DNA from 2 places in the Kribbella sp. VKM Ac-2571 genome. Region 2 is predicted to be linked to the other one. Evidence: riboswitches for the same ligand, from Rfam matches in the RefSeq annotation. Region 2 holds a riboswitch; the other holds the start of a gene.

Region 1 (12,900 bases), on a different contig from region 2:
CTGGGCGACCTCGATCTGAGCGAGCTGCAGGGGGCGGACGGTGCGGACGGGTTGATTCACCGGTTGATCGCGGCCGGCGGGCACGACGTCGACTGGCTGACGGACGAGCAGTTGGCCAACGCGGTCGCCAAGGTGCCGCTGTCCACGTACGCCACCTGGTTCGGGCGGGTTCCGGAGTCGTTGCAGGAGGCAATGACCGGGGCGTGGGGCGAGGCGCCGGGGGAGTTGTACGTCGACACGTCCGGTGACGAGCCGGCGATCGCGCTCGCCGCGCTGCGGTTCGGGAACGTGGTGCTGATGATCCAGCCGCCGCGTGGCTTCGGCGAGAACCCGGTCGCGATCTACCACGACCCGGACATGGCCCCCTCGCACCACTACCTGGCGGCCTACCGCTGGCTCGAGGCGTCACCTGACGAGGGCGGGTTCGGTGCGCAGGCCGTCGTACATCTCGGGAAGCACGGCACGCTGGAATGGCTGCCGGGCAAGGGGATCGGGATGGCGGCCGGCTGCGCGCCCGACGCCGTGCTCGGGAACCTGCCGATGGTGTACCCGTTCATCGTCAACGATCCCGGCGAGGGGACGCAGGCGAAGCGGCGGGCGCACGCGACGATCGTCGACCACCTGGTGCCGCCGATGGCGCGGGCCGAGACATACGGCGACATGGCGAAGCTGGAGTATCTGCTCGACGAGTACGCGACCGTGTCGGCGCTCGACCCGGAGAAAGTGCCGACGCTGCGCGCGCAGATCTGGACGCTGATCCAGGCGGCGCAGTTGCACCACGACCTGCACACTTCCGAGAAGCCGGACGACGAGGAGTTCGACGAGTTCGTGCTGCATCTCGACGGGTATCTGTGCGAGATCAAGGACGTGCAGATCCGCGACGGGCTGCATGTGCTGGGCGGGGCGCCGGAGGGTGAGGCGCGGGTCAACCTGGTGCTCGCCGTACTGCGTGCTCGGCAACTGTGGGGCGGTTCGTACTCGATCCCGGGGCTGCGGGCGGCGCTGGGTGATACGTTCGGGGTGGACGAGGCCGAACTGCTTGCCAACCCCGGTGCAGCCGCCGACCTCGCCGACCTCGCGACGCTGGCCGATCTGCCGGCGGTCAGTGGCGCGGACGGGGTCGATCTGCTGGAAGCGGTTGCGCGCAAGCTCGTGGTCGGGATGGAGACGCTGAGCTGGGACGTGACGAAGGTCCCGGTGGTGGTCGGCGAGGTTCTGGGCCGCGCGTCCGAGCAGGTCGAGGCGTCGCTCACGTTCGCGGCAACCGAAGTCGTCCCGCGGCTCGCACGCACGGGCGACGAGCTGACGAACGTCCTGCGGGCGTTGGACGGGCGGTTCGTCGAGGCTGGACCGTCCGGCTCGCCGACTCGCGGGCTGGTGAACGTGCTGCCGACCGGCCGCAACTTCTACGCGGTCGACCCGAAGGCGATCCCGAGCCGCAACGCCTGGGACGTCGGCGTCGCACTCGCCGACTCGCTGCTGGCGCGGCACCGGGCAGAGACCGGCGAGTGGCCGCGATCCGTCGGCCTCACCGTCTGGGGTACATCAGCCATGCGGACGCAGGGCGACGACCTCGCCGAAGTGCTCTGGCTGCTCGGCTGCCGCCCGGTCTGGGACGAGGCCTCACGACGCGTCACCACCTTCGAAGTGGTCGGTCTGGAGGAACTCGGCCGGCCGCGGATCGACGTGACGATCCGGATCTCCGGCTTCTTCCGGGACGCGTTCCCGCATGTCGTCGCGCTGCTGGACGAGGCGGTGCGGACGGCGGCCTCCCTGGATGAGGATGCTGCGAGCAACTACTTGCGCGCGCATGTGCAGGCAGACGTTGCTGCGGGCAATGATCTCAGGCAGTCGACGGCTCGCGTGTTCGGCTCCAAGCCCGGTTCGTACGGCGCCGGTCTGCTGCCGCTCGTCGACGCGCGGAACTGGCGTACCGACGCCGAGCTGGCGGAGGTGTACGCCGTGTGGGGCGGGTACGCGTACGGCAAGGACCTCGACGGCGCCGAGGCCCGCGGCTCGATGGAACGCGCGTACGCCCGGATCCAGGTCGCGGCGAAGAACGCGGACACCCGCGAGCACGACATCATGGACTCCGACGACTACTTCCAGTACCACGGCGGCATGATCGCGATGGTGCGGCACCTCACCGGCGCCAACCCGAAGGCGTACGTCGGCGACTCCGCCGCACCCGCACAGGTTCGCACCCGGACCTTGGACGAGGAGGCGAAGCGGGTCTTCCGTGCGCGGGTGGTGAACCCGCGGTGGATGGCGGCGATGCGGCGGCACGGGTACAAGGGCGCATTCGAGATGGCCGCGACCGTGGACTACCTGTTCGGGTACGACGCGACCGCGGGCGTCGTCGACGACTGGATGTACGAGTCGCTGACCACGGAGTACGTCGCCGATCCGGAGATGGCCGAGTTCTTCCGCAAGTCGAACCCGTGGGCACGGCACGGGATCGCGGAACGGCTGCTGGAGGCGGCGCAGCGCGGGCTGTGGGCGGAGCCGTCGGCCGAGGCGCTGGAGACGCTGCGGAACGCAGTCCTTGAGACGGAGGGTGACATCGAGGACCGCGGCTGATTGGGTAGATGCATGCCCCGAGTGCTGATCACCAATGACGACGGTTACCGAGCGCCAGGCATCCGGGCGCTCGCGCCGGCGATCGCCCAGCTCGGGTACGACGTACTCGTGGTCGCTCCGATGATCGACGAGAGCGGTGTCGGCTCCGCGCGGGCCGGGATCGTCAACCGGCCGATCCGGACCGCGTCCGACGTGGAGAACGGCGTGACGTTCGTCGGGATCGAGGGCACCCCGGCCATCGCGGTGACGATGGCGCAGGCCGGCGCGTTCGGTGCGCCGCCGGATCTGGTGCTGTCCGGGATCAACCGGGGGCTGAACATCGGTGTGTCGATCTTCCACTCGGGCACCGTCGCGGCGGCGCTGACAGCGGCCGAGACAGGTACATCGGCGGTTGCCGTCAGCCTCGACGCGGAGGACCCGTTGCACTGGGCGACCGCGGCGACCGTCGCGGGCGACGCGCTCGGGTGGATCGCCGGCGAGCCGGGCGGGACGGTGCTGACGATCAACGTTCCGGATCGTCCGCTGGACCAGCTGGCCGGCGTACGGCACGCGTCACTGGCGGTGAACCGGCGTACCCGTCTCGTCGCCACGACCGCTCCGTCGGGTGAGCCGATGATCGCCGTGGAGCGCACCCCGCAAGCCGCCGCGGTCCCAGGCACCGACGAGGCCCTCCTCGCCGAGGGCTTCGCAACGGTCACGCCGATCGTCGGCATCCGCGAGGTCCGGGACGACGCCGCCGCCACAGCCCTGGCGAAGCGCCTGATGCGATAAACGGGTCCGTCGCCGAGCACGGCCCGGCGGACGCGCCACCGCTGTTGTTCATCCACGGCCACGGCGGCGGTTACCACTGGCAGCGGTGTCAGGACGAATTGTTGGGGCGCTCCCTGCGGGTAATCGCACCGGACCAGCTTGCGCTCTCCGTTGCCGCCGGGTGAGCGCATCGATCTGGACGTGCTGCCGGCCGACTTCGAGGAGCTGCGCGAACGGCTCGGGATCGAGCGCTGAGCGATCCTCGGGCACTCGGCCGGCGGCAACTACGCGGTCGAGTACGCGATCCGGCATCCTTCGGCGGTCGGCGCGGTCATCTCCGACTGCCCGTTCTGGGACTTCGACGCCCGACCGCCGGCTGACGGCGGAGGACAAGACCTATGAGCTGCCATTCGGTCTCGGCGACCGTTCCAGGAGCTGTCCTTGGCTCGGTCGGTTGGCACTGATGCCGCGGCCGACCCTGCTGATCGAGGGCATCGAGGGCATCGTCGACCTCGCCATGGACCCGGTCTCGGTTGAGACCTACCGCAACACCGTTCCGACCTGCCAAGTCGTCACCTTCACTCACTCCGGCCACTTCCCCCACTTCGAAGAGCCGAAGCAGTACGCCGATCTGGTGCGCAACTTCGTCAATCAACACGTCACCCCCCACGGCCAAACCCGACACCAGCAGGAGACCACTAAGGACTCGCGCTGACAGGCCGCGAACACTGAGATGTCGCCGCGGCTCGGTCAGCTCAGCCTCCAGCGGCCTCCAAGCAGCTCGACATCACCGTGCTGCGTTCTGCATCGTGACAACCGTGCTGGTCGTCGGACAGCAGATCGATTGGCACGACCGGTGGAGCCCAGCGTGATGCCTATCCGCTCAGGTCCTGAGAAGCCGGCCGACCACGACCGACCACGACCGACCACGACCGACCACGACCGAACAGCGACCGGGCAGCGACTGAGCCGGGATCGAGCAGCGACCGGGCCGGGATCGGGTCGGGATCGGGTCGGGATCGGGCATCGCCCGGGCCGGGATCGGGCCGGGATCGGGCAGCGACCGGGCCGGGATCGGGCAGCCACCGGGCCGGGATCGGGCCGGGATCGGGCAGCGACCGGGCCGGGATCGGGCAGCCACCGGGCCGGGATCGGGCCGGGATCGGGCAGCGACTGAGCAGAGACTGGGCAGGGGGCGGGCAGGGGGCGGGCAGGGGCGCAGCGATCGAGCCGCGGCTGGGGTCGCGATGGGGCAGTTGCTAGCCGGGAGCTTTCCACGTGGACGGGGTCTGGAGACGTTGACGGCGAGACAGGCTGTCGGTCAGAACGGTGGTGGGTCCTCCGACGGCAGTCTTGTTGGTGGATGGATCCGGGGTCGCTGATCGTCGTGGTTCTCGTCGTGGTTCTCGTTGTGGTTTTGGACGATCGGGCCGCGGGCTGGTGGGACGGTGGTGTAGCGGTGGCCGGTGGGGGTGGTGAGGGTGATGGAGCCGTCGGGGTGTGTGGTGGTTTTCCAGCCCCATCCTGGGGTGTCTTTGATGACGTGGTGGTATTCGCAGTAGGGCGCTAGCCCGGTGAGGTTTGTGTGGCCGGATTGTTTGAAGGGTGTGGCGTGGTCGCGGTCGCATTGGCGTGAGGTGCGGTTGCAGCCGGGCCAGGCGCAGACGGGGTGTCGGGCGAGGAGTGTCTCGGTGACGATGGTGCCGGGGTTGTGGCGGGTGGTGGAGGCTTCGAGGATGGTGCCGTTGGTGGGGTCGGTGAGGAGTCGTCGCCAGGTGCCGTCGCGTGCGATGCGGCGGGCCATTGGGGCGGGGATGGGTCCGTAGCCGGTGAGTTCGCAGGGGTCGTTGTCCACGCCGAGGAGGGTGGTGATGGGGATGAGGATCTCGATGTGGGGTCGTCGGCGGTGTTGGTCGGGTAGTCGGCGGCCGAGCCAGTCGAGGCCGTTGTGCAGCATGTGTTCGAACACGTCGGCTACTACGTCGGCTCGGCGTTGCTCGATGTTCCGCTCGTCCTTTGTCCGCTGACCAGACTCCTTCTCGGCCGATCCACCGGAGAAGCCCGCTCCGGACTGGACCCTGCCGGTGACATCGCCAGCCCCCGGGGCGTCAGCCCCGGCAGCATCAGCCCCGGCAGCATCAGCCCCGGCAGCATCAGCCCCGGCAGCGTCAGCGCTGGCGCTGGCGTTGGTCTTGGTCGTCCGAGCTCCGGCGGCGGCGTCGGTTGTAGCGCTGGAGTTGCGAGCGCCCGGGGACGCGTCGTCGAACTCCACCAAGCGGCGATCACTTTGCGGATCGGCGACGGCGGTGTTGTCCGCGCTGTTGCCGTTGCCCGAGATGCTGGCGTTGCCCGAGGCGCTGGCAGTGCCCGGGGTACTGGCAGCGCTTGGGGTGCCGGGGGTGTCCGCGGTGTTCTGCGGGGCGGTCGTGCTGGCGTGGTGGGAGGCCGGCGCGTCGGTGTCTGGGGTGCTGGGGGTGTCCGCGGTGTTTTGCGGCGTGGTTGTGCTGCTGGGGTGCGGGGGAGGCGTGTCGGTGCCTGCGGTGCTGGGCTCACCGGCGGGCTGGGTGGGTGGCGTCTCGTTGCTTGCCTGGCCGGGCTTGGTGGTGGGTGTTGTTCGTTTGGTGAGGTCGGCCATGGCTTGGATGACGACCCACATTTGCTGGATCTTGTCGGCGGTGTGGACGACCCACAGGCCGGCCATGCCGTCGGTGAGCGGGACGATTTTGCAGGTGCGCTCCGCGACCGCGGTGCGGTGTCGCTCCGCGGCGTCCTGGGTGGTGTGTTTGGCGACCTGGCGGCGCAGGGATGCGTTCAGGTTGGCGTGGGTTTGGCCGGGGGCGCGGCGCAGTACGTGTGCCTCGACGGCTTGGGCGGCGGTGTCGGGGAGGTCGCGGGTGGCCTCGGAGATCGCGAGGGCCTTGGACCAGGTGAGGGCGCCGCAGCGCAGCGCGGTGTGGGTCGCGGTCAGGGTGCCGGTCAGATGCAAGGCGGTGTCGATGTGGCGGGCTGCGGTGTTGGTGGACAGCCGTAGCGCGGCGCCGATCTCGGCGGCCCAGGAGCGTTCGGGGTCGATCGGCCGGCCGGAGGAGTCGATCTGGGTGGGGCGGGGGATCTCGGTGGCTTGGGCTTTGCGTTGGCGGTGGAATGAGGCCATCGCGGAGGTCTTGATGGCCGCGGCCCAGGCTTCCATGCGGGCTGCGGCCTTCATGGCCTCGATCAGCGCGATCGGTGACTCGCACTGTGGTCGCAACTCCTCCAGCGCAGCGGCGAGTTCGGCGCCGGGTGGCAGGAAGACCCAGGCGGGTGCTTTCAGGCGCAGCATCTCGCGTTCGGCCTCGTCCTGCTCGACCCCGGCCCACAGTTCCCACTCCAGCCCGTCCACCCGCGACATCGGCGGCAGGTCGTCGTACCAGTCCTCCTCGCCCAGATAGCGCGGAGGACATGGATCCGCGGGGTCGGGCAAGTCATCCGGCGGCACCAGCGCCCACGCAGCCTCGGCCCCGGCGAGTGCCTGCTCGCCGGGAAGCTGTGCCATCACCACCGCCGTCATGAACCTACATTAGAACACCTGTTCGATTGAGACAAATCACGACGCCACCGACGTGTCGCGATTCCGGTGTGAGCGAAGGGCCTTCGCCGCCCTGAGGTCGGGCGATACACGGCGTCAGATGTCGAGATCGGTTCGCAAGACGGCGCGGACTACTTACACGTAGCGCAGTAGGTCCGCGGTTGACTGCGCTGGTTGGCCTTCGGGGGTTGTGAGCATGTCTTCCAGGCCGGCTCGGATGTTGTGCCCCTCCGACTGGGCCCAACGCAGTACCGGCCAGGCCCACTCGTTCTCGCCGTGCACCAGTGTGTCGGTGGGTGGGAGCAGATCCAGTACGGCGCGGGCCGCGGAGATACCGTCCGGGCCGGGGGAGATGCACGGGATCGCCTCGACGAGTACGCGGACCACGGGGCCGCCCCATGTGAGGTACTTCCGTGCTGCGTCGGAGGTGAACAGCCCGGCCTCCACGCCGATGCCTTTCGACAGAAGAAGGTCCGCGACGCGTTCGGCGCCTTTCTCGTGGAAGTTGACGCTCGCGAAGTCCGCTGTCGGCTCCCACGCGGCGATCAACCCGAGTCGCTCGTCCAGATCCGGGACGATGCCTTCCCGCGTCGACACGCCTACGGGCACACCGGGACAGTCCCGTCGTACGGCGGCCACCGCTGCCTGCACGTCGGCGTACACAAGGGTCTCGAGCCCGCTCGCGCCGCGAGGGTGGATGTGCAGCGCGTCAGCTCCGGCGGACACGGCTGCGGCGGCGTCCCGGCCGAGTTCGTCGGGCGTGATCGGCACGCCCGGGTGGTCCGCCCGCGTGCGGTCGCCGTTGAGGCCGGCCTTGATCATGGGCACACGGTACGTGGTGAGGCCCACGTGACCGGGGTGCGTTGTGGTGCGGGCGGATGTGTCATGATCGGGCCGACGGCTGTGGAGGAACACCGGTGACCAGCGTGCTGGGAGTCCGGGGCGGTCCCGCCACTGTGACCGGGAGCCATGGAGATCGACGTGGCCCGGAAGCCAGGACATCTGCCGCCGTCCGCGGGCTCGCGATCATCGTGGGCCGGCGTACCGGCCGTAGCGGGCGTGGACACCCGCTCGACGAAAGGGACCACCGCCGATGCGGGCTCCGTCATTCAGCGGACCGTCGAACTCGTTCCCGTTCACCGCGATCGTCGGGATGGACGATCTCCAGCTCGCGCTGATCCTGGCGACGATCTCGCCGGCGATCGGCGGCGTGCTGATCCGCGGCGAGAAGGGTACGGCGAAGTCGACCGCCGTCCGCGCCCTCACCGAGATCCTGCCGCCGGTCGACGTCGTGCCCGGTTGCCGCTTCTCCTGCGATCCCGACCACCCGGACCCGACCTGCCCGGAGGGCCCGCATGTGGGCGAGGAATGTGTCGGCGAGCGGGGTGTGCGTGCTGCGCGGTTGGTGGAGTTGCCGGTGGGGGCGACCGAGGATCGGGTGCTCGGGTCGTTGCATCTGGAGAAGGCGCTCGCGGAGGGCGTCACGGCGTACGAGCCTGGTCTGCTCGCCGCGGCGCATCGCGGGTTGCTGTACGTCGACGAGGTCAACCTGCTCCACGACCACCTGGTCGACGTGCTCCTCGACGCCGCCGCGATGGGGCGTGCAAGCGTCGAGCGGGACGGTGTGTCGGTGACTCACCCGGCGCGGTTCGTGCTCGTCGGCACGATGAACCCCGAGGAGGGCGAGCTCCGGCCGCAGCTCCTCGACCGGTTCGGGCTGACGGTCGACGTGGTCGCCAGCCGCGATCCCGCCGTCCGCGTGGAGGTGATGCGCGCGCGGCTCACGTACGAGGCGGACCCGGAGAGCTTCGTTGCCCGGTACGACGGTGCGCAGCGGGAACTCGCCGAACGCATCGTCAAGGCGCGCGATCTGTTGACCGAGGTGATCCTGACCGACGCGGCGCTGCGCCAGATCGCGGAGATCTGCGCGTCGTTCGACGTCGACGGGATGCGCGCCGACCTGGTCACGGCCCGTACGGCGGTCGCCCACGCAGCCTGGTCCGGCCGTACGGTCGTCGAGGTCGACGATGTGCGGGCCGCGGCCAAACTCGCCCTCCCGCACCGCCGCCGCCGGAACCCCTTCGACGCTCCCGGCCTCGACGACCAGCAACTCGAAGAAGCGATCAGGAACAGCACGCCACCCGAAGACCCCGACGACGACCCGGGTCCAGGCGGCCCTGGCGGCTCCGGCGGATCGGACGGGTCGGGCGGATCGGACGGGAACGAGGCGGCCGACCCCAGTCGAGCAGACGGCGCGGGGGACGCGGAGGGCGCGGACGGATCGGACAAATCGGACGAGCCGAGGGACACGGGCGCTCAGCCTGCCGATGCACAGCACGCCGGAACCGACACGGCGGATCCGACCACCGCTCACAGCCCGTCCGAGGCAGGTGGGCACCCCAAGAGCTCGGAGGACAAGACGACCGAGTCGGACCGATCAGGCGCCACGCCGAGTGGTGAGGTGGTCGGGAGTTCTGCGCCGTACGAGGCCCGGCTGCTGAGTGTTCAGGTGGCGGGTGCCGGCGTCGCGGGGCGGCGGTCGCGGGCGATCACCGAGGTGGGGCGTGTAGTGGGGGATCGCGGCCGGGTCGGACGGGAGGCCGGGCGGCCGCATCTGCTGGGGACGATGCGCAACGCAGCGCCGTACCAGAAAGTTCGCGGGCGGACCGGTCCGGGTCTGGTAGTGCGGGCGGACGACGTGCGGCTTGCTGTGCGGGAAGGGCGTGAGGGGAACCTCGTGCTGTTCTGCGTCGACGCCTCCGGTTCGATGGGGACGAAGAAGCGGATGGGTGAGGTGAAGACGGCGATCGTCTCGCTCCTCCTCGACGCGTACCAGCGCCGCGACACGGTGGGCCTCGTGACGTTCGCCGGCGCCGGCGCGACGGTCGCGTTGCCGCCGACGGGCAGCGTGGAGACCGCCGTACGACGGCTCGAATCCCTCCCGACCGGTGGACGTACGCCGCTCGCCGAAGGGCTGCTGCAGGCGGGCGAGGTACTGCGGATCGCCGCGATCCGCGATCCGCGCCGGCGCCCGCTCCTCGTGCTCGTGACCGACGGCCGCGCGACCCACGGCGAGAACGCGTTCGCCCGCGCCCGCCAGGCCGCCGGATGGCTGGCGCAGCGTGGGATCGCGACCGTCGTGGTGGATTGCGAGCCGCGCCGCGGCATCCGTCTCGGACTTTCGGCGGAGCTCGCCGCGGACCTCGGAGCGGAGTACCTCGACCTCGGAGACGTTGCCGCAGGCAACCTCATTCGGACGGTCACCGAACGGAAGGCGGCCTGAGATGCCGAAGGGACAGCCGGTCACCGTGCCGGAGGACGGCCTGACCACCCGCCAGCGTCGCAACCGTCCGCTGCTGATGGTGCACACCGGCGAGATGAAGGGGAAGTCGACGGCGGCGTTCGGGATGGCGCTGCGGGCCTGGAACCAGGGCTGGAACCTCGGGGTCTTCCAGTTCGTGAAGAGCGCGAAGTGGAAGGTCGGCGAGGAGAGCGCGTTCAAGGCGCTCGGCCGGCTGCACGAATCGACCGGTGAGGGCGGGCCGGTCGAGTGGCACAAGATGGGCGAGGGCTGGAGTTGGTCCCGCAAGGCGGGCACCGAGGAGGACCACGCTGCCGACGCGGTCGAGGGGTGGCGGGAGATCCAGCGCCGGCTGGCCGCCGAGACCCATGACCTGTACGTGCTCGACGAGTTCACGTATCCGATGAAGTGGGGCTGGGTCGACGTGGACGAGGTCGTCGACACGCTCGTCAACCGTCCCGGACACCAGTACGTCGTGATCACCGGACGCGATGCCCATCCGAAGCTCCTCGAGGCCGCCGACCTCGCCACCCAGATGACGAAGCTCAAGCACCCGATGGACGCCGGCCAGAAGGGCCAGAAGGGCATCGAGTGGTAACCCGACCGAGCCTGCGTGGGGTGGCGGCGAGCCCGCGCGGAGTGGGGGAGTCGCGATGATTCCGCGGGTGGTGGTTGCGGCGCCGGCGTCCGGGGCGGGGAAGACCACCGTTGCCGTTGGGTTGATGGCGGCGTTGCGGCGGGCCGGGCATGTGGTCGCCGGGTTCAAGGTGGGGCCGGACTACATCGATCCCGGGTTCCACGCGGTCGCGACCGGGCGGCCGGGGCGGAACCTCGATCCGATGCTGTCGGGGGAGGAACTGGTAGGTCCCCTGTTCGAGCACGGCTCCGAGGGTGCGGACCTGGCCGTGGTCGAGGGCGTGATGGGGCTGTACGACGGTGCGCTCGGGACGGAGGGTTTCTCCTCGACGGCTCACGTCGCGAAGTTGCTGAAGGCACCTGTGGTGCTGGTCGTCGACGCCTCGGCGGCGGGCCGGAGCGTCGGCGCCGTGGTCCAGGGTTTCGTTGCCTTCGACACCGAGATCCGCATCGTCGGGGTGATCTTGAACAAGGTGGGGTCGGACCGCCACGAGGCCGAAGTACGAGCCGGGGTCGCGCCGACCGGCGTACCGGTCCTGGGTGTCCTCCGCCGCGACACCCGCCTGACAGTCCCCAGCCGCCACCTCGGCCTGATTCCCGCCAACGAACAACACACCCAAGCCGAACAAGCCGTGGACGCTGCCGCAGAACTGGTCCGCCAAGGCGTAGACCTACAGGCGGTAGTAGCCGCCGCCCACTCAGCCCCATCCCACCAAGCCACCCCATGGGCACCCGAGCCGACTGCAGATGTGGGAATGCGATCGGTAGTGGCTGTTGCGGCGGGGCCGGTGTTTTCGTTCCACTACACGGAGACGACCGAGCTGCTCACTGCCGCCGGAGCGGAGGTCGTCACCTTCGACCCGCTCGTCGATCCGTTGCCCGAGGCAACCGCTGCGCTCTACCTCGGCGGGGGCTTCCCGGAGCTGCATGCCGAGGCGCTCTCCGCGAACGTCGAGCTGCGCAAACAAGTGGCCGCTGCGGTCGCCGACGGTGTCCCCGTGATCGCCGAATGTGCCGGCCTGCTGTACCTCTGCCGCGAGCTCGACGGTCACCCGATGACCGGTGTACTCCCGGCGACCGCCCGCATGACCGGCCGCCTCACACTCGGTTACCGTACGGCGATTGCGGCGACCAGCACCGCGTTCTTCGACGAAGGACGCCGGGTGCGCGGCCACGAGTTCCACCGCACTACGGTCGACCTCGAGGGCGACGTACAACCGGCCTGGCATCTCCCCGGCGGCGTCGAAGGAATCACCCTTCCTCACGTCCACGCGTCGTACCTGCACCTGCATTGGACCGCCACACCGGACGTCCCGGCTCGTCTGGTCGCTGCCGCCCGCGAGCGTGCGCGGTGAACCTGGTGGTCGGCGTCGGGCTCCGCACCGGTACGTCGTACGCGGAACTGCAGGATCTCGTGACGACAGCCCTGCATGAGCTCGCGGGTGAGGTCGGATTGGTCGTCACGATCACCGGTAAGGAGAACGAGCCCGCGCTGCAGGAACTGGTCGCGCAGCTCGGCGCAGAGCTTCGCACGTTCTCGAAGGACGAGCTCGCCAAGCAGCCGGTGCCGACCCCGAGCGAGCAGGTCGAGCAGCTCAAAGGAACCCCGAGCGTCGCCGAAGCAGCCGTCCTCGCAACCGGCGCCCAACTCCTCGTCCCGAAACAGCAAACCCCCAACACCACCATCGCGATCGGCGTCCAGCGGGCGGGTGGGTATGGCGTGCGGGATCGGGAGGTTGTGCAGCGGGTGATTGCTGAGCGGCGTGACGTACGGCGGGGGTTCTTGGACCTGCCCGTTGACGACGTGACGCTCGGGCGGGTGCTGGAGGCGGCGCATCGGGCGCCGAGTGTCGGGCTGAGCCAGCCGTGGGACTTCCTGGTGATCCGCAACCTCGCGACCCGCCGCAAGGTGCACGATCTCGCGACCGCGCAACGGGACGCGTTCGCCGCGTCCCTCCCGGAAGATCGCCGCGCGGCGTTCGACGGGCTCAAGATCGAGGCGATCCTCGACACCCCGCTGAACCTCGCGGTGACCTGCGACCCCGGCCGCGGCGGCCGGCACGTC
Region 2 (19,100 bases):
GACCAGCGGTTCCACGACCTGGTGCTGGAGCTGGCCGGCAACGAGACCGCGCGGCTGTCCTTCCAGCGGACACACTGCCACCTGCACCTGTTCCGGCTGTACTACGGTGGCGGCATCGCGACGAAGGCGTTGCGAGAGCACAAGGCAGTGGTGACCGCCGTCCGGAAGGGCAATCCGGAGGAGGCGGCCGCGGCGATGCGGTCGCACATCGAGGCCTCCCGCGCCCGGCTGCGGCCCATGTTCGACAAGAGCGATCCGTCCTAGGGAGATATCTGTGGAACTGCTGCGCCTCGGCGCGGTGCGCGAGGAGCGCCCGTACGTGCGGGCCGCCGACGGCACCGTTCACGACCTGAGCCCGCTCACCGCCGATATCGACGGGGCCTTCCTCGCCGCCGACGGCATCGCCCGGACCCGTGCCGCGCTCGAAGCCGGCGAGCTGCCGGTCGCCGACACCGAGGGCCTGCGCGTCGGCGCGCCGATCGCCCGGCCGGGCGCCGTGGTCTGCATCGGCCAGAACTACGCGGCGCACGCCGCCGAGTCGGGCGCCGAGCCGCCGAAGCAGCCGATCGTCTTCTTCAAGCACCCGAACACCGTCGTCGGCGCGTACGACGAGGTCCTGGTGCCGCGCGGCTCCGCGAAGACCGACTGGGAGGTCGAGCTCGCGGTCGTCATCGGCAAGCAGGCACGGTACGTCGAGACCGACGCGGAGGCGCTCGCCTGCGTCGCCGGGTACGCCGTCTCGAACGACGTGTCCGAGCGCGCGTTCCAGATCGAGGTCTCCGGCGGCCAGTGGTCGAAGGGGAAGTGCTGCGAGACGTTCAACCCGCTCGGGCCTTCGCTGGTTCCGGCGGACGAGGTCGACCCGACGAACCTGAACCTGCGCTCGTGGGTGAACGGCGAGCCGCGGCAGGACTCGAACACGCAGGACATGATCTTCTCGGTGGCGGCGCTGATCCGCGACCTCTCGCAGTACATGGTGCTGAGCCCCGGCGACATCGTGAACACCGGCACGCCGGAGGGTGTAGCGCTGTCCGGCCGGTTCCCGTACCTGTCGCCCGGCGACACGATGGAGCTGGAGATCGAGGGGCTCGGCCGCCAGAAGCAGTCACTCGGCAAAGCATAAGAAACTGTCCCCGGCCGGCTCTAGGGTCGGCCGGGTGACCGACTATCTCGCCGATATCAGCACCTCGTACGACACCGTCGCGCCGTCGTACGCCGAACTCGTCGTGACCGGCGCCGACTGGGAGGACGAAGCCTTCGACCTCCTCACCGAGCTCCTGCCCGGCGACTCCAGGGCCGTGCTGGATGTGGGGTGCGGGCCGGGGCGGACGACCGGTCTGCTGGCTGCGCGTGAGCTGCGGCTCGTCGGGATCGACCTCTCACCCGGGATGATCGAGGTCGCCCGTCGCGACCATCCCGAGCTCGACTTCCGCGTCGGCTCGATGACGGCGCTCGGCGTACCGGACGACGCGGTCGCCGGCGTCGTGTCGTGGTGGTCGATCATCCACCTTCCCCGCGACGTCGTTCCGCAGGCGTTCGCCGAGTTCCACCGTGTGCTCGTCCCCGGCGGCGTGCTGCTGATGGGTTTCCACGTCGGCGAGGAATCGACCCACAAGACCTCCGGGTACGGCGGCCATCCGATGAACATCTACGTGCACCGCTGGATCGGGCCCGCCCTCACCGAGATCGCGGTCGCCGCGGGCTTCACGCCGTACCTGGACCCGGAAATTCCCGAGGACCGATTGTTCTTCCGGAAGTAGCCTCTGCGCATGACTTCTCGCGTGCGTACGGTGACGTTCGATGCCCACAACCCCTATGAGATCGCCGGTTTCTGGCTGCAGGTCCTGAAGGCCGAGCGTCCCGACGACGACCACCCAGGCGACCCGTACGCCGCGGTCCCGGCCGACGGCCTCACCGTGCTCTTCGAACAGAACAACGACGAGAAGGTCGTGAAGAACCGCGGGCACCTGGACCTCGAACCCGACGGCCCCCGCGACGAGGAAGTCGCCTGGCTCCTCACTCTCGGCGCGACCATCGCCCACGACCACCGCAACCCGGACGGCACCGGCTGGGTCACCATGCAGGACCCCGAGGGCAACGAATTCTGCGTCCTCCGCAGCGCATCCGAACGAGCCGCGACCAGCTGACAGGGCTACTCCGGGATCGCGGGGGTTTCGCCGGAGAGGGTGAGGCGCCATTCGTTGTCCCAGGCGTGGACGGTGACCTGGAAGCCGTCGCGTTCGGCGCTGGCTCGGTGGTGGCCGCTCTCGACGGGCGCGACGGTGGTTCGCCAGCCGCGGCTGGTCAGGGCCGCGACAGCGGCGGCGAGTTCGCCTGCCGGGTCGGTGACGGACGGGTCGCCGTTCTCGACGGTGATCGAGCAGATCGTGTCCGGACCGCTCCCGTCGGACAGTACGGCGGGGTTCACCGGGCCCACGTCGTGGGTGACCACGCCTTCGTAGCCGGGTACGGCGGCTGCCGCGACCGCGAGCAGCTCCGCGCGGAGGAGGTCGCGAGCCTCGGTCAACGTCATCGTTCGGGTCCTTCCTGTGTGCGTGCGCGCCGGGCGCCTTCGAGGACGGTCTTCCTCGACGGCGTCGAGGCAACCGTACGCAGCGCCGCGAGTCCGTCGAACGCCTTGGAGATCGGTACCGCCGCCTTCGACTGGCCGAGCGTACGCAACGGCCCGGACCACGACGTGCCGAGCAGGCGGGTCTCCTCCTCGGGTGTGGTGCGGGCGGCCAGCGTCACCGCGTCCAGATCACCACGGACGATCCGGCCGACGTTGGTCATCGACTCACTGTTCTTGTCGAAGTAGCTCACGTGCCCGGTGATCTGGACCTGCGGGTTGTCGGTCTCGATCCGTACGACATCGGGAAACGAGGCGGGATCCGGCCCGTGCTGTTCGGCGTACGACACGTAGTCCCCGCGCGACCGCGCCACCGCGAAGAGCTCGGTGCCAGGAGGTGTCATCTGCGCCGCAGAGGTGATGCCCGGGTCGACACCGGGACTGCCGGTCAACAGGTACCGGTGAGCGCGAGCTCCTTCGAGCATCGCCCGCCCGACGACCTGGGCACCGTAGCTGTTCCCGATCAGCGTGACCTTGGCGTCCGGCGCGCTGACCACCGCGAGCCCTTCCTGGAACCGGCACAGCAACGGCGCAGCCGCACGGGAACTCTCGGTGGACCTTCCCTCGGTCAACCCGAGAGGCGCGTGATATCCGAGCCACACCACCATCGCCGTACCCGGCCCAGCTTCCTCACCGATCTCCTTCGTCCGCACCGACTGAGAACGCACGCGTTCCAGGTCGTTGTTCATCCCCGGCACCAGTACGGCGATGTTGCGAGCTTTCCTCAGATCGCCCTGGACCTCGATCATCCGGCCCTGTCCCTCGGGATCGACGAGAAGGAACTGCCGAGGTACGTCGACCGCGACACGGTTCCCGTCCGCGTCGACGTCGAGGCGTTTGCCGGCCGGCTGCAGCATCGCGGTGAGCGTCGCCAGCCGCCGGCGCTGCGCAAGCGTCGCGTCCCGGCTCTCGACCAGCGCGTGCAGTCGCTGGTGCGCGGCCACCAGGATCAGGTGGTTCGCGCGATACCGGAGCTCCGGCGGCGCACCTTCCAGCGGTCCGACCTGCTCAGGCCGGCTCTCCGCCAGCGCCCTCGCCGTCTCGGCGGGCAGCGACCCGAAGAACGCGTCCACCTCCGCGACCGCCCGGTCGTGCGGCAGGTCCCGCACCCGCAGGATCAGCGCATCGAGGTCCTCGGACATCGCTCACCTCACGAGACACTGGGACAAACGCTTGCCGGTGCATCGTAGGCGACGGTGAAGGTCCTCCTAGAGATCGTCGACGTACGGCGTCTGGCCGGTGAGGGTCAGGCGCCAGTCGGTGGTCTTGGCGGTGACGGTGAGGTCGTAGCCCTGGCGGCGGGCGGTCAGTTCGTGGCGGCCCTCGGTGGGCTCGGAGATGGTGACCTTCCAGCCGCGGGACTCGAGGGTCTCGGCGGCGAAGCCGATCTGTGCCTCGGGGTCGGGCGTCGTGGTGGGGTCGCCGGTCTCGACGGTGATGGTGCAGACCGACTCCGGACCGCTCTCGTCGGACAGGGCGCCCTGGTCGACAGGACCGACGTCCTGGGTCACCGCCGGTGTCTGGTCGGGCACGACGGTCGCCGCCACCGCGAGGAGTTCCGAGCGGAGGTGGTTGCGGGCTTCGGTCAAGGTCACGCTTCCGTGATACACCGTGCAGCCAAGCCCCGCGAGGACACGCCGCGTTTCGGGGTCAAGAAACGACGGGAGTCTCCCCGGTGAACGTTATCCGCCAGTCCGCCGACCACGCGTGGACGGCGACCTCGAACCCGTCGCGGGCGGCTGCGACCCGATAATGACCGCTCTCCGGCGGTACGACGTCCGCGGTCCAGCCGCGGGCGCGCAACGCCGCGGCCGCAGCGTCGACGGCGGCCGCCGGGTCCGGGGACCGCGGGTCGCCCGTCTCGACGGTCACCCTGCAGACGGTGGCCGTCCCGCGCCCGTCGAACAGTACGCCGGGATTCACCGGCCCGGGGTCGTGCGTCACAACCGGCCGCTGATCAGGTACGACTGCTTCCGCCACCGCCAGCAACTCGCTCCGCAGGAACTCCCGATCGCCCGTCATCGCCGCCGCCCTTCCGAGCCCCGTCCCGCGCCGTTCGTCGTCCGCCCCGCCGCAGCCTGCCCGGCGGCGGCTCCGGCCGACTCCTTCGACGGTTTGGTGAGGGCCACAACTCCGTCGTACACCTTGGACGCCGCCCCGGCGGCAGCGTTCAGCGCGCCGCCCCACGACGTACCGAGGAAGAGCTCGGTCTCGGCGGATCGGCTGGTGTTCGTGGTCGTTACGGACGTCAGGTCGCCCCGGACCACCCGCCCGATGTTGCGCAGCGACTCACTGTTCGGCCGGTAGTACTCGTTGTGCCAGTGGACCGATACCGGGTCGTCGCCCGCCCGTGGATCGCTGGTCGCCATCCGGATCGCGTCCGGGAAGTTCGCCGGGTCCGGTCCGTGCCACTCGGTGTACGAGACGTAGTCTCCCGGGGCGCGCTCGGTGTACAGCCTGGTCGGCGGCTGGACGAAGTCGGCGGCCTCGTCGACGTACTTCGCGATCCCCGGCGAGCCCGTCATGACCAGCCGCTTCGGCCGGGCGCCCGCCATCACCGCCTGCGCGGCCACGTCGGTTCCGTACGAATGCGCGACCAGCGTGACCTCCGCATTCTCGGCCTTCAGTTCGTCGACCTCGTTCATGAACGCCGCGAGCCGTGGTCCGGCCTCGATCGCCGCGTCCTTGCTCGCGGCCTGCACCAGGCCCTGAGGTGAGTCGTAGTCGAGCCACACGACAACCGCCGTACCCGGTCCGGCCTCTTGCTTGATCAGATCACCGCGGTCCGACTGCCCGCGGAACGTGTCCAGACTGTTCCCCATCCCGGGGATCAGCACCGCGATGTTCTTCGCCGCCTGGAGATCACCGAGGACCTCGACCGCACGGCCCTGCCCCTCGGGATCGACCTCGAGGAACTGCCGCGGCCGTTGGACCTCGACAACGTTGCCTTTGGCGTCCACATCGGTGGCGGGGACAGGGGTGAGCAGCTCCTTGACGGTGTCCAGCCGCTTCCGCTGCTCGTCACTCGCCGTACCGGCGTCTTCGGCGGCCTGCAGCCGGTCCCGAGCCGCGACGAGCACGGCATGGTTGGCACGGAACCGTTCGGCAAGCTGGTCGGACTCAGTCATCGTGACTCCCCGTGACAGCCGGTCACCTGGGCGTGCAACCGGGCCAACCGCAGTTTGTCAGGCCTAGGGGGTGAAGGCCAGCGACCAGTTGCCGGAGTGGTACGAGAGGTTGACCGTGGCCAGGGGGCGTACGTCGACGTGCCGCAGCGACTCCGCAGGCGCGTCGACGACGTACAGGACGATCGCGCGGACGATCGCCGGATGGACGACCGCCAGCGTGGAACCGTGCTCCCGCGCCGCGAGATCACCCAACCAATCGGCAACCCGAGCGAGCACGTCGTTCTCGGTCTCGCCGCCGGGCGTGGCGGTGTGCGGCCGCTCGAGCCACGCCGGGGTTCGCGCTGGCTCGGACGCGAGTAGCTCCTCCAGTTCGCGTCCTGCCCACTCGCCGTACTCACGATCCCGCAGCGCCGGCTCCACCACCGGGTCGTGCCCGAGTACGGCGGCGGTGCGTACGGCGGCCCGCTCAGGCCCGGCGTACACGGCATCGGCAGACAGTTTCAGCTCGCGCGCAGCCTCGAGACTCGCCGGATCGGGCTCGGCGTCACCACCGAGTACGAGTCCGCGCAACGTGGGTGTCAGGGCGTGCGCGAGCACTGTAAGAGCCGTCAAGCGGCAGCCACCTTCGATCGGATCGGCCGGCGGTCCACCGCGACCGCGTACCCGAACCCGAGCAGGAGCCACAGCGTCGCCTGCGTACCGAGCGAGGCGAACCGGAACTGCCACAGCAGCGTAGCGGGGAACGTCTCCGGAACCTCGTTGATCCGCGGCAGAATCAGGTACGCCGCCACCACGGTGACGACCAGCCCGACGACACCGCCCGCGAGCCGGGCAACCTCGCCGTACCGCGCTGCCCACCGGGAGAGGGCGACACCGGCCCAGACCGCGAGCAGACCGATCACCAGGGTCAGGAGATAGGTGACCGTACGGCGGGTGATCGTGTCCGGATCACCGACCGCGGGCGGATTCGGCGGGTACTTGAGGAACGGGACCAGCACGATGCCGACGAACCCCGCCGCGGCGAGTCCGAGCGCGGCGTACGCGTCGTTCCCGGTCCGGAGCTTGCGGCGGAGCAGTGTGAACGCGACGGCGAACAGTCCGCCGAGCGCAACGCCGTACAGGCTGGTGGCGAGGAACAGGCCCGCCCGCTGGCCGTCGCGGCTGACGAGCGGGTCCTCGTGGTGGTCTTCTTCATGAGCGTGAGTGTGCGCGTGACTGTCGGCCTCTTCGATCGCGATCGCCGCGTCGACGCGCGACTCGCCCACTGCGTAGGCGAACGTTCCGGCCAGCAGGCCGGCGAAGAGTCCGACGATCAGTCCGCGCACCAGGAGCGATCCGAAGGTGCGCATCGTCGCTAGTGACAGGGAACGCCGAGAAGGTGGCGACCGTCGTGCATCAACTCGTGCAGGTACATCCCGGACCGGGACACCGCACCCTGGTCGAACCCGACCAGATAAGCGAGCAGGAGCATCACGCCGACGCTGAGCAGCGCGACGGCGAGAAGCTTGGAAGAAAGCGCCGGTACGGCGACCGACTGGGCAGGAGCTGCCATCTGAACTGAACCTCCTGGGGAAGTGCGCGTCCCCTTAGAAAGGCTGCGAGTGCCCGAGCGTCCTGACTTACGAGCCGAAACTCGATCACAGTGGCGCGGCCGCGCCGGCTTCTCACCGGCTTCCCTCATGGCACCGCAGGTTGACCCTCGAACCGTAGGTGCCACCCCACCCCCCGGTCAACGCACCACGGCGCGCCGGTGACCTATCCCACCCAGCGGGAGGTAGATGCGGGCGTGCCCGCGCGCCGGGGGCGCTGAACAGGATATTGCCTGTGCACCGCCCCGCGTTCCTATGCACACCCCCTGTTGGTGGGCGGGGCGGCGGACCTGCTGGTCGGCGGATTACCCCTGGCAGCGCGACGGCGTCGCATCTACTCTGGGGGGATGCCGTCCGCTCATCATCTGGTTGCGTTTGCGATTACTGCGTTCATCATCATCGTTGTGCCAGGGCCCAGTGTGCTGTTCATTGTCGGGCGGGCGCTGGCGGTGGGGCGGCGGGAAGCTGTGCTGACGATGGTGGGGAACACGCTCGGGGCCGCGATTCTGCTCGGGGCGGTGTCGCTCGGGCTCGGGACGTTGATCGCGGCGAGTGCGATCGCGTTGACCGTGGTGAAGCTTGTCGGGGCGGCGTACCTGATCTATCTCGGGGTGCAGGCGTTTCGCTCGCGGAAGTCGCTGGTCGAGGCGATGCGCGGTACGGCGAAGCCGAGCACTACCCGGCGGACCATCCGTCAGGGGTTCCTGGTGGGGGTGACGAACGCGAAGACGGCGGTGTTCTTCGCCGCTGTGCTCCCGCAGTTCGTCGACAAGGGGGCCGGCGCGCCGGCCTGGGCGCAGATCTTGGTGCTCGGAATGATCTTCATCTTGATCGCGCTCTGCTCGGACAGCGTGTGGGCGTTTGTGGCCGGCACGGCGCGCGAGTGGTTCGCTCGCTCACCGCGCCGACTCGAGCTGGTCGGCGGCACCGGCGGCCTGATGATCATCGGCCTCGGCGCGAGCATTGCGGTCACCGGCTCTAAGGAGTAGCGGTACGGCGGCCTGCTGGCACGCCGAGGAGTGCGAGCAGGGCCGGCAGGCCGAAGGCGACCAAGTACGCCAGTACGGCGGAATGCGGTTCCATTGCGGCGAACAGTGATCCGCCGATCGCGAGGATCGTTGCGGTCGACAACGAGTCGCTGAGCTGCAGGGCGGAGCTGTTGGCGCCTTGTTCGTCGCGTTCGGAGTACTCCAGGACCAGCACCGACAGGGTCGGGAACACGGTCCCCATGCCCAGACCGGTCAGGCTCCAGCCGAGGATGCCCACCAGCACCGGCACGTCCGGGTTGAGCGTCAGCGCTGCCGTGACGATGCCTACGAGGATCGCGAGCATGCCGGCCTGCAGGAAGACCGCATGCGTGAACGGCTGGTTCGGCCGGCCGCGGTACCACGACGCGGCGGACCAGCTCAGCGCGCTGACCGTCAGCACGAGACCGGCGAGCGCCGGCGACAGGCCGCGTTGCCGGGTGAGCATCAACGGCAGGAACACCTCGGCGCCGAACCCGGACGCCGCCACCAACCCGCGCAGTGCGACCACCGACGGCAACCCGCGCCCGAATGCGAACGTCCCGGACGGCAACAGCCGCGGCCCGAACGCGATCACCCCGGCCAGACCGATCACGAGCAGCACGATCTGTACGACGCCACGCTGCTGCCCGCCGTAGTGCAGCAGCCCGACCCCAACCGCGGCCGCGACTGCCCACAGCGCCCGCTTGTCCCACAGCTTCCCCGGACGTACGTCGTACACGCTCCCGCGGGCCAGACCGGGACGCATCACCAGCGCGGCCGGGATCGCGATCGCCGGTACGGCGAGGAACACGAGCCGCCAACTGGAGTGCTCGACGATCAGGCCGGCGATCGCGGGACCGACGAGGGACGGTACGACCCAGCCGGTCGCGAACGCGGCGAAGATCCGGGGCCTGAGGCGGGCCGGGTACAGCTGGCCCACGACGACGTACAGCGCGACCGTGAGCAGGCCGGAGCCGAAGCCTTGGATGATGCGGCCCGCGACGAGGATCTCCATCGACGGCGCCAGGCCCGCGATCAACAGCCCGGCCAGGAACCACGCCGTACCGTGCCAGAGCGGACGGGTCGGGCCCTTCAGGTCGCTCCAGGTGCCGGAGACCACCATCGCGACCACACCGGAGGCGAGCGGGCCGCCGAACGCGAGCGCGTACAGGTTGAGGCCGTCGAGTGCCTGCGCAACGGTCGGCATCGCGGTCGCGACGGCCAGGGACTCGAACGCGACCAGGGTGATCAGCGCGACCATCCCGACGGTCAGTGCGCGGTACTGCGGTGAAAGGACGCCGCCTGTCTCAACAGTTGGCTCGGCAACGGTGGTCATGACGACGACCATCGTTGCTCAAGCGCACTTCAAGTCAACTAGAGAATCGCCGCGAGAACGAGCGCGAGGATCGGCGGCACCGCCTGGGTGGCGGCGGCACGGAGCATGCGACGGTCGGAGGCGAGGAGCACGATGCCCGCGCCGGCCATGCATGCGCACGCGAAGAGCGCGATCGCGTGGCCCTTGTCGCCGCCCCAGATCAGCCCGCCGAGCGCACCGATCGCCAGGAACAGGTTGTAGAAGCCCTGGTTGAACGCCCACGGCCGAGCGGTCTCGACCTCGGTGTCCTTCACCAGGAACCGCCGGTAGGTACTCGGCTTCCGGAACAGCACGCTCTCCATGGCGAACACGACCACATGGAACACACCCGCGACACCCACGAAGATCTGCGCGATCAGACTCATCCACGTCCTCGCTTCGCTGCGGGCGCGGCTGAGGCACGAGACGCCCTGTGCTGGATGATGAATTCGCTTCGCTCATTCATGCGGGGAAGGTACCGCTACGCGCGCCAATCCGTGGCGAAGGCGCGCGCCGGGTTGTTCCGGAACACGGCGTCGGCGACGTCCGCACCGAAGTACCGCGTGATCCGCGGCTTGAGGTGCGTCAGGAGGTACGGCATCCCCGGCCCCTCGCCGGTCGCGGCTCGAGCGCGAGCCGTCGTGGTGTCGCCGCCGAGCAGCAGACGGTCCGCGAACCCCGCGTCGATCAGCGCCGCGAGGCAGTCGGTCAGCCGTGGGTCGGTCGCGTTGTTGGCCCGCGACGGCCCGTCGAACGCCAGCCACGCACCCCGCTGCGCCAGCTCGAGATGGACCCGATGGTCGGGAAACCGGTTGAGATGCCCGAGGATCACAGCGGCCGGGTGTACGCCGAGTTCGTCGACGAGCAGATCGAGTACGGCGTCTGCGGCGGAACCGAGCTCGTGGTGGACGGCGATCGGCGCGTTGGTCGCGTGATGGGCCTCGGCCGCTGCCCGCATCACGAGCTCGGCATGTCCGTCGAGGACGTGGAACCCGCCGGCCACCTTGATCAGCCCGGCGCGGACCGAAGTGTCGCCGATGCCGGTCGTCAGCTCGCGGACGAAGATCTCGGCCAGCTGATCCTGCACCTTGTCGACGTACCCGTCCGGGTAGTGCTCGCGCCGGTGCAGGCCGGTCGCGGCGACGATCGAAACGCCTGTGCTGGTGGAGATTCCGGGCAGGAGACCGGCCCGCCGGTTCAGTCCGTGCGGAGTCCATTGCACGATCGCCTGGCCGCCCGCGTCCGCAAACGCCCGTACCTCGGCAACCGCTGCCGCCTCGTCGTCCAGCTCCTGCCCAGGCAGCGCAGCCGAGCGGAAGAACAAGTGGTCGTGCGAGTCGGTCACGCCAAGCGCTTCCGGCACGAGGTCGTTCAGGACCGTACGGATCCGCATCAGAGCCTCTCTGTCAGGTCACGGCACCAGCACTGGAACCGTAACCCGACAGAGGTGCCTTGAATGTGTCAGCGTCCTCGGCGGGAGCTGCCGGCGCGCGAGCCTGCGGAGAACGCAGCGGCTCCGGCGGGACGAGCGGCCGATCCCGGAGTGCTCGTGCTGTAGCTCTTTGGGCCGCCCGAGTTGGCGCGGGACTTGGAACGACCGGAGCTCCGCGAGCCACCGGCAGCACGAGTCGCCTGGCCGGAACCCGTCTGGCTTGACCGCTTGCCAGTCGCCTGCTGAGCGGGGCCCGAAGCGCGCCGGCGGCGACTACCTCGACCCGATCCGCTACCGCTCGCGCCCGACACGCGGTCTTGCTGGACCGGCCTGGCCGTCGGCTCGACGAAGGTTCGTTCGCCCGGAGCCAGCTCGGCGAGCAGCGGGTGGTCAGCGTTGAGCTTGGTGACCGTCGGAGCGATGCCGGCCTTGCGGGTCAGGTCGCGGACGTCGCGAACCTGGTCGTCGGTCATCAGGGTGACAACCGTGCCCTCGGCGCCGGCGCGGGCGGTGCGGCCCGAGCGGTGCAGGTACGCCTTGTGCTCGATCGGCGGATCAGCGTGGATCACCAGCGTCACGTTGTCGACGTGGATGCCACGCGCCGCGATGTCGGTGGCGACCAGCGTCTTCGCCGTACCGTCGGAGAAGGCCTCCAGGTTGCGCGTGCGGGCGCCCTGCGACAGGTTGCCGTGCAGCTCGACCGCCGGGACGCCCTGGGCGATCAGCTTCTTGGTGAGCGACTTGGCGCCGTACTTCGTCCTGGTGAACACCAGCGAGCGACCCGGCGCGGCGGTCAGGTCGACGAGGACGGGGAGCCGGGTGTCGGGCTGGACGTGCAGGACGTGGTGCGTCATCTGGGAGACCGGCGAACGGGCCGAGTCGACGCTGTGCGTGACCGGGTCGGTCATGAAGCGCCGTACGAGAACGTCGACGCCGGCGTCCAGCGTGGCGGAGAACAGCAGCCGCTGCGCCGTGGCGGGCGTTGCTTCGAGAATCCGGCGTACGGCGGGCAGGAACCCGAGGTCGGCCATGTGGTCGGCCTCGTCGAGCACGGTGATCTCGACCGCGCCGAGCTTCGCGTGACCGGCCTGGACGTGGTCCTCGAGCCGGCCGGGGCAGGCGACGACGATGTCGGTGCCCTTGCGCAGGCCGGTGATCTGCGGGCCGTGACCGACACCGCCGAAGATCGTCATCGAGCGCAGGCCGAGCGCGTCGGCGAGCGGCGTGATCGAGGCCTGGATCTGGGTCGCGAGCTCACGGGTCGGAGCGAGGATCAGCGCGCGCGGGTGGTTCGGCCGGCGCTGGCTGCTGCTCGATGCGAGCCGCGCGAGAACCGGAAGCACGAACGCGTAGGTCTTGCCCGATCCGGTCCGTCCGCGGCCGAGGACATCCTTGCCGGCCAGCGAATCCGGCAACGTGGCCGCCTGGATCGGGAACGGGTTCGACACGCCGGCGGCGGCCAGCGTGGCCACCAGCCGATCGGGTACGCCGAGCTCCGCGAAGCTGCGGTTGTCGGGGGCAACCGTTTCGGCCACCTCGTCATCGTTGCTGATGACAACTTCGAGCTGCGGCTCGGTGCCAGGCGACTGCGGGTTGCGTGCGGCACCGGAACGGCGCCGGCGCCGCGGCCGTGACTGCCCGGCGGACTTGCCGGACTGGGGAGCGGACTGGTTGGACGTGGTTGTAGACGTGAGGCGGCTAGCCGCCATAGTGGTACTCCAAAAATTCGGGGGGTCGTCCTGCCCGGCGCGGCCCTCGGGCCGCGGCGCGTGGTGGTCGACTGCTGGCGCACAGTAGTTGCGCTCACCGGCCCGAGGCAGAACTGGGCGGGCCGTCGGAAACAGTCTACGGCACGACGGGGCCGTTTCTCACGGGACGCTCGTCACACGGGTAGGTTCTGCCCGTGACGGAACAGTTTCGGGCCGACCCTCCGACGGTCGCCGACGAGCGGGTACTACTGCAGGGATTCCTCGACTACCACCGCGGAACGCTGCTGTGGAAACTCTCAGGACTCACGGGCGAGCAGCTCGTCCAGCGCGCCGTGGAGCCGTCCAGTATGTCGTTGATCGGACTCGTGCGGCACCTGAGCGAGGTCGAGAAGTACTGGTTCCATCGCGCGCTGGCGGGCCATGACTCGCCGCCGAAGCACTGGTCCGCCGAGCACCCGGACGGTGACTTCGACCTCGCCGATCCCGCCGCGGCCGAGCAGGACCTCGCCGAGTTCCGCGAGATCGTCAAGACCTCGGACACCCTGGCCGCGAAGTACGCGTTGGACGACACATTCCTCCGCCCCGGCTACGAAGCGCCGTACTCGCTCCGCTACCTCTACATCCACATGATCGAGGAGTACGCCCGCCACAACGGCCACGCCGACCTACTCCGCGAACGCATCGACGGCGCGACCGGCGAATAACTACGGCTTGATCGAGTTGATCAGGCCGACGATGTCGTTGGTGACGCCTCGGACGCCCGGGATGCGGGTCAGGCGGAGCAGGCGGTCCACCAGCGGGACGGCCCGGTCGATCAGGGCACGGCTTCGGCGGACGTCCTCGGACTGGTCGTGGACCCAGAACAGGACCACGCCCATCTGCAGGAGCCAGAGCAGTTCGGGCAGTTCGGCCTTGAGATCGGCGGCCAGCTTCAGGTCCGAACCATCGACGACCCGCCGGAAGACCTCGACACTCGCGTCTCGCGCCGGGCGGGATTCCTCGCTGAACGGCGACAACGGGCTCCGCGGATCGGCCGCCGTCTTGAAGAACGTGCCGGCGAACTCGTGGTACGGCGCGGACACGTCCAGCCAGGTCCGCAGTACGCCGGCCAACCGGGGCACGAACGCCTTCTCGGTCGCGAGAATCGGCTCGACCGCCTCGCGGTGCTGATCCTGCAGCAGGTCGTAGTACGCCTGCATGAGGTGGTCCTTGGAACCGTAGTAGTAGTACGCGTTCCCCACCGACACACCCGCCTCGTTGGCGATCGCGCGCATCGTGGTCTTCCCGTACCCCTGCTCCCGGAACAACCGCAACGCCGTCGACAGGATCAGCTCACGCGTCTGCTCACCCTTCGCGGTCGCACTGTCCGTCACACCCGTCAGCGTAATCACCTCCACTCAACCACCGCAGCCCCGCGGCCGCCTGAACCATCGCCCGCGCCACCGGCCGCATCGCCGGGCTCGCCAGTCGTACGGCGGTGTGCCGGTGCTCCACCGTGGCCCACAGACACACGATCCAGGCGCGATCGCCGACGTACACGGACCCGTCGTCAGCGACCACGGTCACGTCGCGCAGCGTCGCGTCATGATCCAGCGCGGGGTAGCGCGTCCGCGCATCCGTCGAACCCGCCGCGACGAACCGCAGACGCACCACCCCGCCGTACCCGTCCGGCGCCGGATGCTGTGCCGCCAGCCAGTCCTTGAAGCGGCGGCACATTCCGCAATTGGCGTCGTACAGAACTGTCAACTGACGCATCTTCAGTAGCCGTACCGCGCGGCCTGCTCGGTCATCGTGAGCGGCTGGATGTTGTCGTTCGGCGGCACCGGCGGCCGGGTCATGCTGTCGAGCCGGCTGCGGGTGCGGATCTTGTTGAAGATCCACACGTTCGTCAGGTGCACGACTCCGAGCACCAGCATGACGATCCCGAGCTTCACGCTGAGCTGCTCGAACACCCCGCTCGCGTCCACCACCGCGCTCCCGCTGCGCAGGAACAGCGTCACGAACCCGAGGTTGATCAGGTAGAACCCGACCACCAGCAACCGGTTCACCGCGTCGGCGAACTCGGCGTTGCCGTGGAACACGTCGACCAGGAAGATCCGCCCGTTCCGGCTCAGCGTCCGCGCCACCCAGATCGTCAGCGGCACGGCGATCAGCAGGTAGACCAGGTACGTCGTGACTGTCATGTCCATCATGATCCCCACTTCTTGAACACGTTCAATTCTTTTGGTCCCGACCGTACGCCGCTCTTTTGAACATGTTCAAGTAAGAGGTGGCGTGATCTGGATCTCCCCTGGGCGAGAATTGCCCTCATGACGACCTGGGTCTTCGAAGGAACCGTTCTTCCGTCCGGCGAAACCGCCCGCCTGTCCTTCGGCCAGGACTCGTCGAGCGAGCAGCTTCCCGGGCGGTACGCCGTACCGGGTCTGGTCGACTCGCACTGCCATCTGACGCTGGCGGCCGGCCCGAACGGACCCATCCCGCGCGGCGCGGACTTCGCCGCCGAGCGCCTCGCGGAGCTCGCCGACGCCGGAGTGAGCGCGGTCCGCGACGTCGGCGGCAACCGCGAGGTCACCCTCGAACTCGCCCGGACCGCGGACCCCGGCCGTCCGCTCGTCCTCGCGGCCGGCCGGTTCCTCGCCCCGAACGGCCGGTACTTCCCGGACGCGTACGAGCCGGTCGCCCCGGAGGACCTGCTCACCGCGGTCGAGGCCGAGATCGCCGACGGCGCCACCTGGCTGAAACTGGTCGGCGACTTCCCCGAGGTCGGCCCGGACGGACCGATCCGCGGCAGCAAGGTCAGCCCGTCGTACGACATCGAGGTGGTCGCGGCGATGGTCGAGCTGGCTCACGCGCGCAACGTCCGCGTCGCGGCGCACGTCAACACCGACCATGTCAGCGAGCTGATCCGGGTCGGCATCGACTCGGTCGAGCACGGTACGGCGCTCACCGAGCAGGACCTGCAGGCGCTCGGAGCGAGGGGCGGTGCGTGGACGCCGACACTGTGCGCCTCGGTCAGCCCGAGCCCGGACGAGACCCCGGAGAGCAAGGCCAGGCGCGAAGAACGGTCGGCCTACCTCGCGTCGGTCCTCCCGCTCGCCGAGCGGTACGGCGTCCGCGTGCTGACCGGATCCGACGTGGTCGGCACCGTCGCCGCCGAGATCGACCAGCTCGTCCGGCACGGGCTGACCGTGGAGCAGGCGATCACCGCGGCCTCGACCGGCGCGCAGGACTTTCTGGGGCTGAGCGGTGCCGGCAACCTCGTCACGTACGAAGCGGATCCGCGCGAGCATCCCGGCGTACTGGCGACTCCGGCGGCAGTCGTCCTCAACTATCGGCGGATCTCGTGAAGGAGAAGGACCTCGACCGTTGGGTCGACAGATATCGGAGGGCGTGGGAGAGCAACGATCCCAAGGAGATCGCGGCGCTCTGGACCGAGGACGCCGCGTGGTACCGGCGGCCGGACGAACCGCCGGTGACCGGCCGCGACGCGATCGTGGCGGCTTGGCTCGAGATTGCGGATGCACCCGGCGAGACGACGTTCGAGTACGAGGTGCTCGGGTTCGGCGACGGTGTCGCGTTCGTCCGCGGCTGGACGACGTACCTGACCAATCCGCCGGGCGAGTTCAGCAACCTCTGGGTGATCCGGCTGGAGAAGGATCGCGCCTACGAGTTCATCGAATGGTGGATGGAGAAGCCGCGTTGAGCTAATCTGCCGGTAGGCGCTTCAGGGTGCCACCGGTCCGCGGGAAGGGCTCAGCCCACCTGGACGATCGCTGTGGTGTGGCACCAGTTCACCTCCTTTCTCGCCTGACGATGCGGACAGCAGGCTCGTAGAGAGGAGGTCGGCGATGCCGACCCGAAATCTTCCGAACGACCCGCATCTCGATCACCTGCGCGGTCAGGCCAAGACCCTGCTCAAAGGCGTCCGCGCCGGTGAGAGCGCAGCGCTCGCACTGGCCGCGGAGTTCCATCCGGTGAAGACACTGGCGGACGCACAGCTGGTGATCGCGCGCAGCTACGGATTCCCCAGCTGGCCGCGGATCGTGCGGCATCTCGAGCTCGTGGACCGCTACAGCCGCTCACCCCACCGGCAGTCCGTCGGCGGTCCGCTCGATACTCCCGAACAACGCGCCGACGAGTTCCTACGGCTCGCGACCTTGCACTACGGACAGGACGATCCAGCTCGCCAACAGTCCGCGCGCGAGCTCCTGGAGCGTTACCCGGAGATTGCCCAGAGCAACATCTACACCCAGGTGGTGGCCGGCGACCTGAACGGCGTACGGGCGAACCTCGCGCAGGCGAGCATCGAAGGCGGACCGTACCGCTGGGGACCGCTCCTTTACCTCACGTACAACCGCCTCGACGCACCGAACCAGCTCGAGATCGCCCGCCTCCTGCTCGAGAACGGCGCCGATCCGAACGCCGGCTACCTATGGCAGGGCATGCCGTCACCGTTCACCGCCCTCACCGGTGTCTTCGGCCGCGGCGAAGGCGATCAGCCACCGCACGCGCACCGCGTCGAGCTCGCACGACTCCTCCTCGACGCCGGCGCCGACCCGAACGACAGCCAGACGATGTACAACTGCGGTCCCGGCTGTCCCCCGCCGTACGACGACGTGCATCTGGAACTCCTGCTGGAGTACGGATTGGGCCGCGGCGACGGCGGCCCGTGGCACGAACGGATGACGACCGCACACCCGACCCCGCAGCAACTGCTCGAGGACGAACTGGTCTTCGCGTCCTGGGCAGGCCTGCTGCACAGGGCCGAGCTGGTACTTGCCCAAGGCACCGATCCGGAGGGCGTCGGGACCAGGCACCCGGTGTTCGGCGGCCATCGCCCGTACGAACTGGCCGCCGTACAAGGGCACATCGAGATCGCAGAACTGCTCCGCGCTCGAGGTGCCGCGCCGCTGGACGAGATCCATGAGGTGTACGCCGCGGCGATGCGCGGCGAGACGCCCTACGTCGACGCCGACCTGGCCGCACGGGCGGTTGCCCGCACCCCGCATCTGCCCGTGCGCGCCGCCGAGGTCGGACGGGCGGAGGCGATGGATCCGTTGCAGCGGCTCGGGTACGACCTGAGCGGGGTCTCGGGCGGTGCGGCGCCGATCCACCGGGCCGCGCTCAACGGTCATCTGGAGACGGTCAAGAAACTGATCGAGCTGGGCGCCGACCCGGACGTACGCGACCCCAACTACAACGGGAACGCGCTCGGCTGGGCCGAGCACAATCACCAGCAAGCGGTGATCGACTACCTCAAGGGCTTACCGCAAGGAACAGGAACGCACTGAACACCGCGAGGTGAACGGCGCCCTGTAGCAACGTCGCCCGGCCCGTGGAGAGCGTGAACATGCCGGTCACGACGGTCAGTGCGAACAGCACCAGTTCCTTGCCGCCGAGCCCGAGGATGAGAGGTCCGTCGAGCCAGATGGAGGCGACCGCGATCGCGGGGATGGTCAGGCCGATGCTGGCGAGCGCTGAGCCGAGCGCCAGGTTGACGCTGGTCTGGAGACGGTTCCGCAGTGCCGCGCGTACTGCGGCAACCGTCTCCGGCAGCAGCACGAGCAGCGCGATCACGACGCCGACGACAGCCAGTGGCGCACCGGCCGACTCCACCGCGGACTCGAGCTTCGGTGACACGGTCTTCGCGAGCCCGACCACCGAGATCAGGCACACGAACAGCAGCCCGAGGCTCAGCAACGCGGTCTTCCCGCTCGGCGCGGCCGCGTGATGGTCCTCGTCCTCGTCGACGTCACCGTCCGGGGCGACCGGCAGGAAGTAGTCCCGGTGCCGGATCGTCTGGATGAACACGAACACGCCGTACATCACCAGCGACGTCACCCCCGCGAACGCCAGCTGCGCCGAGCTGAACCGCGGCCCCTCCGCGCTCGTGGTGAACGTGGGCAGCACCAAGCTCAACGTGACCAGCGCGGTCGTCACCGAGAGTGCGGAGTACGACGCCTGCACCCGGAACTCCTGCACGCGGTGCCGCAGCGACCCGACGACGAGCGCCATCCCGAGGATCCCGTTGCAGGTGATCATCACCGCGGCGAACACGGTGTCGCGGGCCAGCGACGCGGCCTTGTCGCCGCCCGACGCCATCAGCGTGACGATCAAAGCGACCTCGATGATCGTCACCGCGAGGGCGAGGATCAGCGTGCCGAACGGCTCACCGACACGGTGCGCGACGACCTCCGCGTGGTGCACGGCGGCGATCACGGCGGCGCCGAGACCGAGACAGACCAGAACCAG

What was found. Region 2 has a riboswitch for cobalamin ahead of EV651_RS09550 (CbtB domain-containing protein). Riboswitches for the same ligand answer to the same signal wherever they lie in the genome.
Region 1: it holds a riboswitch for cobalamin, as region 2 does, so the genes downstream of both, EV651_RS43100 (magnesium chelatase subunit D family protein) here and EV651_RS09550 (CbtB domain-containing protein) in region 2, are expected to answer to the same signal.

Annotation. Positions count from the first base shown of each region.
Region 1 is NZ_SNWS01000007.1:381,179-394,078, forward strand. Features, by position in the region: gene cobN (cobaltochelatase subunit CobN) at 1-2,580, shown strand, start outside; gene surE (5'/3'-nucleotidase SurE) at 2,593-3,351, shown strand; gene EV651_RS43280 (alpha/beta fold hydrolase) at 3,589-3,732, shown strand; gene EV651_RS18470 (alpha/beta fold hydrolase) at 3,794-4,045, shown strand; gene EV651_RS18475 (HNH endonuclease signature motif containing protein) at 4,652-6,880, opposite strand; gene EV651_RS18480 (3-keto-5-aminohexanoate cleavage protein) at 7,034-7,720, opposite strand; cobalamin riboswitch at 7,780-7,923, shown strand; gene EV651_RS43100 (magnesium chelatase subunit D family protein) at 7,992-10,181, shown strand; gene cobO (cob(I)yrinic acid a,c-diamide adenosyltransferase) at 10,183-10,797, shown strand; gene EV651_RS18495 (cobyrinate a,c-diamide synthase) at 10,853-12,190, shown strand; gene bluB (5,6-dimethylbenzimidazole synthase) at 12,187-12,900, shown strand, end outside.
Region 2 is NZ_SNWS01000003.1:439,013-458,112, reverse strand. Features, by position in the region: gene EV651_RS09605 (GntR family transcriptional regulator) at 1-264, shown strand, start outside; gene EV651_RS09600 (fumarylacetoacetate hydrolase family protein) at 275-1,123, shown strand; gene EV651_RS09595 (class I SAM-dependent methyltransferase) at 1,158-1,760, shown strand; gene EV651_RS09590 (VOC family protein) at 1,770-2,147, shown strand; gene EV651_RS09585 (hypothetical protein) at 2,153-2,533, opposite strand; gene EV651_RS09580 (alpha/beta hydrolase) at 2,530-3,771, opposite strand; gene EV651_RS09575 (hypothetical protein) at 3,838-4,224, opposite strand; gene EV651_RS09570 (hypothetical protein) at 4,280-4,651, opposite strand; gene EV651_RS09565 (alpha/beta hydrolase) at 4,648-5,757, opposite strand; gene EV651_RS09560 (histidine phosphatase family protein) at 5,821-6,369, opposite strand; gene EV651_RS09555 (CbtA family protein) at 6,366-7,106, opposite strand; gene EV651_RS09550 (CbtB domain-containing protein) at 7,112-7,309, opposite strand; cobalamin riboswitch at 7,346-7,477, opposite strand; gene EV651_RS09545 (LysE family translocator) at 7,751-8,335, shown strand; gene EV651_RS09540 (MFS transporter) at 8,325-9,689, opposite strand; gene EV651_RS09535 (DUF1304 domain-containing protein) at 9,728-10,093, opposite strand; gene EV651_RS09530 (phosphotriesterase) at 10,189-11,100, opposite strand; gene EV651_RS09525 (DEAD/DEAH box helicase) at 11,169-12,848, opposite strand; gene EV651_RS09520 (DinB family protein) at 13,043-13,552, shown strand; gene EV651_RS09515 (TetR family transcriptional regulator) at 13,553-14,221, opposite strand; gene EV651_RS09510 (thiol-disulfide oxidoreductase DCC family protein) at 14,193-14,594, opposite strand; gene EV651_RS09505 (hypothetical protein) at 14,606-15,040, opposite strand; gene EV651_RS09500 (amidohydrolase family protein) at 15,158-16,195, shown strand; gene EV651_RS09495 (nuclear transport factor 2 family protein) at 16,192-16,551, shown strand; gene EV651_RS09490 (ankyrin repeat domain-containing protein) at 16,697-18,139, shown strand; gene EV651_RS09485 (calcium:proton antiporter) at 18,105-19,100, opposite strand, start outside.